One region of the Stenotrophomonas sp. YJH_SMC_91 genome, then DNA from elsewhere that is predicted to be linked to it. Evidence: riboswitches for the same ligand, from Rfam matches in the RefSeq annotation. Region 1 holds a riboswitch; the other holds the start of a gene.
The links. A riboswitch is a leader RNA that binds a small molecule or an ion and turns the genes downstream of it on or off. The one in region 1 is predicted to bind cobalamin.

Region 1 (4,572 bases):
CGGCGCAGTGCGTGCAGCAGTGCGGTGCTGACCGCGGTCTTGCCGATCTCGGTATCGGTGCCGGTGACGAACAGGGCGGGCGGCAGCGTGGCGGGCAACGGCATCGACGGGCTCCAACGGGGCAACAGAGCGTGCATTATCGCCGGCCCGGCGCGCTTGCTAGACTGCAGGCATGTTCGCCAATGCCTCGCTCACCGGCAGCAAGCCGGAACAATACGCCCAGCTGCTGGAACAGGCCCGTGGCCTGGTCTACGCTGAGTCCGACCGCATCGCCAACGCGGCCAACCTCTCGGCCCTGGTCTACCACGCCCTGCCCGACCTGAACTGGGTTGGCTTCTACCTGTACGACGGCAAGGAACTGGTGGTCGGCCCGTTCCAGGGCCTGCCGGCCTGCGTGCGCATCCCGCTGGACAAGGGCGTGTGCGGTGCCGCCGCCAGCCAGCGCGTGACCCAGCGCGTAGAGGACGTCGACGCCTTCCCCGGCCACATCGCCTGCGATTCGGCCTCGCGCTCGGAACTGGTGGTGCCGCTGCTGCGCGGCGATGAACTGATCGGCGTGTTCGACATCGACAGCCCGAAGGTGGGCCGCTTCGATGCCGACGATCAGGCTGGCCTGGAAGCCATCGCCCGCGTGTTCGTCGAGGCGCTGGGATGAGCGCACCGAAGCTGCGCAACATCGGCCCGAAAAGTGCGGCGTGGCTGCGCCAGGTCGGCCTGCGCAGCCGCGACGACCTGGTTGCGATCGGAGCCGTCGGCGCCTTCGTCAAGGTCAAGCGCGCCGGCTTCAAGCCCAGCCTGAACCTGCTGTACTCGCTGGAAGGCGCGTTGCTGGACTGCCATTGGCAGGAGCTGAGCGAGCCACAGCGTGAAGCACTGGTGCAGGATTACGAAGCACGCATCGCTGCGCATCCGCTGAAGGCAGCCGGCCCGGCGTCGGGCCCGGTGCATGAGCAGCGCTTCGATGCCGACGATGACGCTGAGGACAGCGTGCCCGAGGGCGCGGACGAGGATTGAGGCCTCCGCGTTCCTGGGGATGCCGGCCAGCGGCCGGCACAACCAGTGTGATGCAGGATCGGTAGCGCCGGGCCATGCCCGGCGAGTGCGCTCAGGGCTGCTGCAGCTCCAGCAATTCACCCACCAGCCCAATCTCACCGCGCTCCAGCCATACCCGCAGGCGCGTGCCGTGGTCGATACGCAGCGCCCAGCTCAGCGACATCGGCAGGCCGCAGACCTGCGACAGCACCATGCGCAGCGGGCCGCCATGGCTGACCACCAGCGTCGGCACCGGATCGTCATCATCGAGCAGGCGATCCAGCGCGCGCGCGATGCGTCGCTCGAAGTGGCCCCAGCTCTCGCCATTGGGCGGCGGGAACGCGTGCGGGTCGGCATGGAAGGCCGCCAGTGCATCCTCCGGCAGGTCGAACAGCGACCGCCCGTCCCAATCGCCGAAGTCCAGCTCTTCCCATTCCTCGTCCGCTTCCACGTCCAGCCCACGCGGCGCGGCCAGGGCCATCGCCGTATGCAGCGCGCGCAACCGCGGTGAACTGATCACCCGCTCCCAGCGCTGCCCGGCATAGGCCTCGACCAGCTCCTGCGGCAGCCCGGCCAGCTGCGGTGGGTCGCTGCGGCCATCAAGGAACTCGTCACGGCCATTGCCGGCATGGCGGACCAGGTCGAGGATCATGCGCGCGTCCCGGACGGGCGACGCAGGTACAGCGGAAAACGGGCGGACATCGGCAACGGCACCACGGGATCGAGCAACCATTCTAAAGGCACAGCAAAGGCAGTCGCGCAGGCGCGACGCAACGGGACGGCCTGCGATGCCGTAGACTGCGCGCACTTCCAGGTGACCTGCGGCCATGGCCGGCAGGTTGAAACGGGAAGCCGGTGACGCGTGATTCCACGCCAGGCCGGCGCTGCCCCCGCAACGGTAAGCACGTCAGTTCCAGGCAACACCGCCACTGTGCCGCAGGCATGGGAAGGCGCCTGGACGGTGGCCTCGCGCCACCCGGCGGCAAGCCCGGAGACCGGCCCGGAAGCCTCAGGTCGCGATGCGGTGGGCATGGCGCTGGATGACCGTGGCGTGCGCTGCGGCATCGGCGCACGCCTGCCTTCGCGGCTCCTCCCCTTCGCCACGCGGGCGTGCGTGGCACCCGGAGTCCCCCATGAAGCTGCAGTCCCGAATGCTGTCCCTGGCCGTGCTGGCCGCCCTGCCCGCGCTGGCCCAGGCCGCCAATGACACCACCGCGCTCGACCAGATCCTGGTCACTGCCACCCGCACCCCGATCGCCCTGCAGGACAGCATCGCGCCGGCGCAGGTGATCGACCGCGCCCAGATCGAATCCAGCCAGGCCACTTCGCTGCAGGAACTGCTGCGCGGTCGCGCCGGCATCAACCTGGCCAATGCCGGCGGCCTCGGCAAGCAGAGCTCGCTGTTCCTGCGCGGTACCAATTCCGGCCACACCGTAGTGCTGGTGGACGGCGTGCGCATCAACAGCGCCGACCTCGGCCTGGCCATGTACCAGGACCTGCCGCTGGCGCAGATCGAGCGCGTGGAAATCGTGCGCGGCCCGCAGTCGAGCCTGTACGGCGCCGACGCCATCGGTGGCGTGATCCAGATCTTCACCCGCCGCAACCAGGGTGATTTCGCCCCGCACTTCCAGCTTGGCGGTGGCAGCAACGGCCTGCGTGAAGCCAGCGGTGGCATTGGCGGCGGTACCGAACGCGGCTGGTTCGGTGCGGATATCGCCTACCAGCATTCCGACGGCATCGATGCCTGCCGCGGCTCGGCCACGCTGTTCGCCGGCTGCTTCGCCGACGAGCCCGACCGCGACGGTTACCGCAACCTGTCCAAGAGCCTGCGCGGTGGCTACACCTTCAACGACCAGTGGAACGTGGAAGGCAGCGCCCTGCGCGCCGACGGCAGGAACCATTACGACGGTTACTACAACTATTCGGAAACCCGCCAGCAGGTGCTGGCCGGCAAGGTGCGCTACACCCCGTCCGAGCGCCTGGCATTCACCGCCAACGTCGGCCGCAGTGACAACGAGTCGGACAACTTCGGCGACTTCGGTGCACGTGGCAGCGCACAGACCCACCGCGACAGCGCCTCCCTGCAGGGCGATTTCGGCGTGGCCGAGGGCCAGCTGCTGAGCGCAGGCGTGGACTGGAGCGAAGACAACCTGGATGGCAGCAGCGCGGGTTACCTGGTCGACAGCCGCCGCAACACCGGCGTGTTCGTGCAGTACCAGGGCCGCTTCGGCCGCCACCAGCTGCAGGCCAGCGCACGCAACGACGACAACCAGCAGTTCGGCAACCACGCCACCGGCAGCGTTGGCTGGGCGATGGAGCTGGGCCACGGCCTGCGCCTCAACGCCAGCTATGGCACGGCGTTCAAGGCACCGACCTTCAGCGATCTGTACGACCCGTGGAGCGGCGTGCCGACGTTGAAGCCGGAGAAATCCAAGAGTGCCAACCTGGGCGTTTCGCAGCAGGGCCAGGGCTGGCACTGGGGCCTGGATGTGTATGAAACCCGCATCGATGATCTGATCACCTACGATGCGGCGACCTTCAAGATGCAGCAGGTGGAGAAGGCCCGCATCCGCGGTGCCGAACTGACCGGCGGCGTGCTGCTGGCCGGCTTCGACATCAACGCGCAGCTGAGCTACACCGACCCGCGCAACCGCACCGGCGGCAGCACCCAGTTCGACAACTGGCTGCCACGCCGCGCGCAGCAGACCGCGCGCCTGGACATCGACCGTCGCTTCGGCGATTTCCGCGCAGGCCTGACCGTGCAGGGTGCCGGCAAGCGCTACGACGATGCCGCCAACGCGGTGAAGGTGGGCGGCTACGGCACGCTGGACCTGCGCGCTGAGTACGCACTGACGCCATCGTGGTCGCTGCTGGCACGTGCCGCCAACGTCTTCGACCGTCGCTACGAAACGGTGGCATGGTTCAACCAGCCCGGCCGCGAGTACCAGTTGAGCGTGCGTTACCAGCCGAAGTGAGCGCAACGTTCATGGTAGTGCCGGCCACTGGCCGGCAACATCATGACCTTCGGCAACGCATTCCGGGTTGCCGGCCAGCGGCCGGCACTACCCCTCTGCTTCAGCCCCGCAACCCCGGCAGTTCACGCAGGTCGTCGATCACCGCCACCGCATGCGCGGTGGCCAGGTCCAGGCCGCGCGGATAGCCGTAGCGCACCAGCGCGATCGGCATGCCGGCCTCTTCGGCGGCGCGGTAGTCGGTCAACGAATCACCCACCATCAGGCAGGACTCCACCGGCAGCCCGAAGTGCGCGGCGATGTGCCGCAGTGGCTCGCCACTGGGCTTGCGCTGCGGCAGCGAATCCCCCCCCAGTACCAGCGCGAATGCATCACCGATACCCAGGTGCTGCAGCAGCGGCGGCACCAGTGCTTCGGGCTTGTTGGTGCAGATCGCCAGCGGCACGTTGCGCGCACGCAGTTGCGCCAGCGCTTCGCCCACGCCGTCGAACAGTCGCGGGCTGCGCAGCAGGCACTCACGGTAGTGCACCATGAACACCGGCATCACCTCGGCCAGGTCCACCTCGCG
Region 2 (4,572 bases), on a different contig from region 1:
AAGGATGCGGGCCGCGGCGGCAATGCTGCCGGTCTCTGCGGTGCGGGTGAAGCTGCGGATCAGTTGCAACAGGTTCATGACCGACCAGCTTGCCACGGGAAGGTCCAAGTATCGCTTGGTACTGAACCAAGCAGGCCGGTTGCACCCGTGATCATCCGGCCGCTGGGCAGGGCGCTGCCCTACACTGTGGCGATGCGCCCCGATTCCATTCTTACCCTGTCCTGCCCCGACCGCACCGGCATCGTCTACCGCGTGTCCGGCCTGCTGTTCGACCACGGCTGCAACATCCTCGACGCCCAGCAGTTCGGCGATGAGGAGAGTGGCCGCTTCTTCCTGCGCGTGCACTTCGACCGCGATGCCGGCCTGCCGCTGGAGACCGTGCACGCCGCCATGGCCACGCTTGCCGAGGGCTTCGGCATGGACTGGCAGCTGCACGATGGCCGACGCCGCGCGCGGCTGCTGGTGCTGGTCAGCAAACAGGGGCATTGCCTCAACGACCTGCTGTTCCGCGCCCACAGCGGCCAGCTGAAGGTGGACATCGCAGCAGTGGCGTCCAACCACGCCGACTTTGCGCCGCTGGCGGCGTCCTACCAGGTGCCGTTCCACCACCTGCCGGTGACCGCCGATACACGCGCGGTGCAGGAGCAGCAGATCATCGACCTGGTCGAGCGCGAGCGCATCGACCTGGTGGTGCTGGCGCGCTACATGCAGATCCTGTCACCCACGCTGTGCCGCGCGCTGGCCGGCCGTGCGATCAACATCCACCACAGCTTCCTGCCCAGCTTCAAGGGCGCGCAGCCGTACCACCAGGCACACGCGCGTGGGGTCAAGATCATCGGCGCCACCGCGCACTACGTCACCGAGGACCTGGACGAAGGCCCGATCATCGAACAGGACGTGGCCCGCGTGGACCATGCGATGGCACCGCGTGAACTGGTGCGGCTGGGAAGTGATACCGAATCGCTGGTGCTGGCACGCGCGGTTCGCCGCCATGTGGAGCACCGCATCCTGCTCAATGGGCATCGCACGGTGGTATTCCGGTAATCGCCCATCCCGCGTCCGCCGGGCATGGCCCGGCGCTACCACGGGTGCTATCCGGTAGTGCTGGCCGCTGGCCGGCAACTGCAGAGATCCCGAGGTTGCCGGCCAGCGGCCGGCACTACCGAATCCTGATTTCATCCAATGAAAAGCCCCCGGTTCGGCCGTCCCGCGATCTATAGGGGGGGCGTAGTTAGGGGGCTGGATGAATCGATTGTGTTGTTGTGGGCAGGAGCGCGCAAGCGGCATAAGCGGCGTGCGCGGTAGCGCCGGGCCATGCCCGGCGGTCACGCCTCAGACGATCGCGATCCCCGCCTTGCCCAGCGCCTCGCGCACCATCACGTCGTTGGCTTCGGTCACCGGCTTGGTCAGCTCCCACAGGAACTTCACCCGGAAGCCGGACTTTACCGCGTCCTGCGCGCTCCACAGCACGCAGTAGTCACGGGCCAGGCCGCATACGTGCACTTCGCGGATGCGGCGTTCATGCAGCCAGCCGGCCAGGCCGGTGGCCGGGCGCTCGCCATCGGGGCCGTGGTTCTCGCGGAAGGCGCTGTACGAATCCACCTGTTGGCGCGTGCCCTTGCGCAGGATCAGGTCGGCCACGGTCCAGTCCACGCCCGGGTGCAGGGCGGCACCGGCGCTGCCCTGCACGCAGTGGTCCGGCCACAGGGTCTGCGGCTGCGCGTGCAGCAGGATGGTCTCGAACGGGCGTTGGCCGGGGTGCTGGCTGGCGAACGAGGCATGGTCGGCCGGGTGCCAGTCCTGTGTTGCCACCACGGTGCGGTAGCGGCGCTGCACCAGCAGATCGGCAATGGGTGCCACCAGCGCATCGCCCTGGTCGCAGGCCAGCGCACCGCCGGGCATGAAGTCCGGCTGCAGGTCGATCACCAGCAGGGCGACATCGGCGGGCAGGGCGGTCATGGCAGATCCAGCACGAACTCAAGGGGCGACCAGCGTGGCCGCCCCATGCCTGCACGTCAATCGTCCTGCGGCGTCCCAGCGTCCTGCCCGTAGTACAACAGGCCGATCTTGATCCGCTCGCGGCCATTCTCGCGGCGATGGCGGTTGGCATCGCGCAGCGAGTACACGCAGCCGCAGTATTCCTGCTGGTAGAACTGCTCGCGCTTGCTGATCTCGATCATGCGGCTGGCACCGCCGCCCTTGCGCCAGTTGTAGTCCCAGTACTGCAGGCCTTCATAGCGCGAGGCGGCGCGGATGCCGCAGTCGTTGATCTGCGCCATGTTCTTCCAGCGCGAGATGCCCAGCGAAGAACTGATGGTGTCGTAGCCGTGCTCGTGCGCGTACAGCGCAGTGCGCTCGAAGCGCATGTCGAAGCACATCGTGCAGCGGATGCCGCGCTCGGGCTCGTTTTCCATGCCGCGTGCACGGCTGAACCAGTTGTCGGTGTCGTAGTCGCAGTCGATGAAAGGAATGCCGTGCTGCTCGGCGAAGCGGATGTTCTCCTGCTTGCGCAGCTCGTACTCCTTCACCGGGTGGATGTTGGGGTTGTAGAAGAAGATCGCGTAGTCGATCCCGGAGGCGGTGATCGCCTCCATCACTTCGCCGGAACAGGGCGCGCAGCACGAATGCAGCAGCAGGCGCTTGCCGTCGGCGGGCAGGGTCAGGGTGGGGCGTTGGAGCTCGGTCATCGTCAGGTACCGCATGGACCGCCGGCAACGGCGGTGGCCCATGCATCAGCGCGTGGGTGAACGGGTCTGGCCGGATACCGTGAACAGGACGCGCGCGGCCACACCGCCTGCACGCGCAGGACGACGACGGCCCCGGCAACCTCCCCGCGGAGATTCCAGGTCGAGTCAGGGAACGGTCGTGTCCCCCGGCCGGGGCCGGTATTCGGGCTGATGGACACGGGCCGCAGCCCACCTACTACCCGCCGCTTCCCAGGTGCGAGCCCAGTGCTGTTGGCAGGATTCGTTTCCATTCACCGCTGCGGGGCAGCTCCGGAATGGACGCGCGAGGCGCCTTCACCGGATTCCCGTTTAAATCCCTCCCCGCGCCGCAGCGATGGGAGGGATACCTTCGGCGTGTGCAAGGTGGACCTGTTGGTGGCGCCGGTCAAGAGCGCAGGGGTCAGAACCCGCTGCGCTGCAACGGGATCCGACCCCAGCGGAAGGAAGGGGTCGGATCCCGCTGCCACGCAGCGGGCTCTGACCCCGGTCGGGATGCACCTTCAATGCCCCACGGCCGCCCGCGTGCGGATGTCGTCCAGCCGCTGGTCGTACAGAAGATGGCCGTTCTCCCACACGGTCACCATTGCGTCCTCGAAGCCGTCCGGCAGGGTGTCGTCGCCGTTGGCCGGCAGTGGCACCGTATGCAGGCTGCCATCGTCCAGGTGGCGCAGCAGGCGCATGCGGCCGCGCTTGCTGGCCTTGCCGGCGTCGGTGACCGGATCCTTGTAGACGTCGATCCACTCGCCCTCGACCCGTGCGGCCGAGCACTTCAGCGCGAACTTCTGCGTATCGCGGTCCAGCCGCTGCAGCAGCGCACCGCCCATGCCGAAGGCCACGTTGTCGGCGGCGTAGCCGTCGTCGGTGATGCGCTGCAGGATCGCGCGGATGGTGTCCGGATTGATGCCATCGCCCTGGATCACCCGCACGTGGTTGAGCACGCGATAGCCCTTGCCGTTGATCGCGTGGCCGAAGGCTTCATCCAGCCGGCGCAGGCTTTCGGCCACCACCTCCACCGGGTCACCCGAGTCGGGACGGATGACCAGGGTGGCGCCCGACGCGATCACGTCATCGCGCAGGGTGGTGCCCCAGTGTTCGCTGATCGCGCGGTAGATGTCATAGCTGTCCGACACCACCGCCACGATCGAACCGGGCTTGCCGAACTGGCGCAGCATGTTGCGATAGGCGTCCACCTCGCGTTCGCGGCCCCAACTGGTGATGGTGCTGTGCTCGGCGGCCGGAATCGAATAGCCGGCCATCGGCGCGTGGTAGTGCGCGCGTGCCAGGCACAGCGCCGACACGGTATCGGTGCCGAGGAAGTTGACCAGGTGCGCGGCACCGCCCAACGCGGCCGATTCCAGGCTCGATACACCGCGCGCGCCGAAGTCGTGCAGCTTGAACGGCAGCTGCTCCTGCGGGTCGTCGCTGGTCTGCTGCAGGAACGCGGCGATGGTCTGCCGTGCGTGCCAGCTGATGGTGGCCACGGTGACCGGATACCACACGCGCAGCAGCAGCGTTTCCAGATACGACGGCACCCAGAACGCAGCCGGATCGGTCGACTCGATGGTCATCAGTGCCTGGTGGGTGGGCACCACGCTGCCCTCGGGAACGGCGCGGATGCGCACCGGCAGGTGGCCGCCAAGCCGGTCGACGATATCGCGCCAGCCGGCCTCGTTGAACGGTTCGCCATGGGCGGCGAATACCGCAGCAGCGTCGTCGATGTCGGCGTGGGTGACCGGTCGTGCCAGCGCGTCCTTGAGGATCGCCTGCAGGCCGAAGAACACCGTGCGATCGTGCAGGCCGCCACGTGATTCGACGTAGAAGAACGTGGCATCGGTACCCGGCGGGT

Region 2: it holds a riboswitch for cobalamin, as region 1 does, so the genes downstream of both, AC5P5X_RS15825 (epoxyqueuosine reductase QueH) here and btuB (TonB-dependent vitamin B12 receptor) in region 1, are expected to answer to the same signal.

Annotation. Positions count from the first base shown of each region.
Region 1 is NZ_JCAFRT010000003.1:319,131-323,702, forward strand. Features, by position in the region: gene bioD (dethiobiotin synthase) at 1-104, opposite strand, end outside; gene AC5P5X_RS06950 (GAF domain-containing protein) at 173-655, shown strand; gene AC5P5X_RS06955 (TfoX/Sxy family protein) at 652-1,014, shown strand; gene AC5P5X_RS06960 (histidine phosphatase family protein) at 1,106-1,684, opposite strand; cobalamin riboswitch at 1,828-2,050, shown strand; gene btuB (TonB-dependent vitamin B12 receptor) at 2,166-4,007, shown strand; gene gph (phosphoglycolate phosphatase) at 4,108-4,572, opposite strand, start outside.
Region 2 is NZ_JCAFRT010000013.1:98,299-102,870, reverse strand. Features, by position in the region: gene AC5P5X_RS15840 (LysR family transcriptional regulator) at 1-78, opposite strand, end outside; gene purU (formyltetrahydrofolate deformylase) at 193-1,044, shown strand; gene pncA (bifunctional nicotinamidase/pyrazinamidase) at 1,333-1,959, opposite strand; gene AC5P5X_RS15825 (epoxyqueuosine reductase QueH) at 2,016-2,702, opposite strand; cobalamin riboswitch at 2,864-3,093, opposite strand; gene AC5P5X_RS15820 (nicotinate phosphoribosyltransferase) at 3,227-4,572, opposite strand, start outside.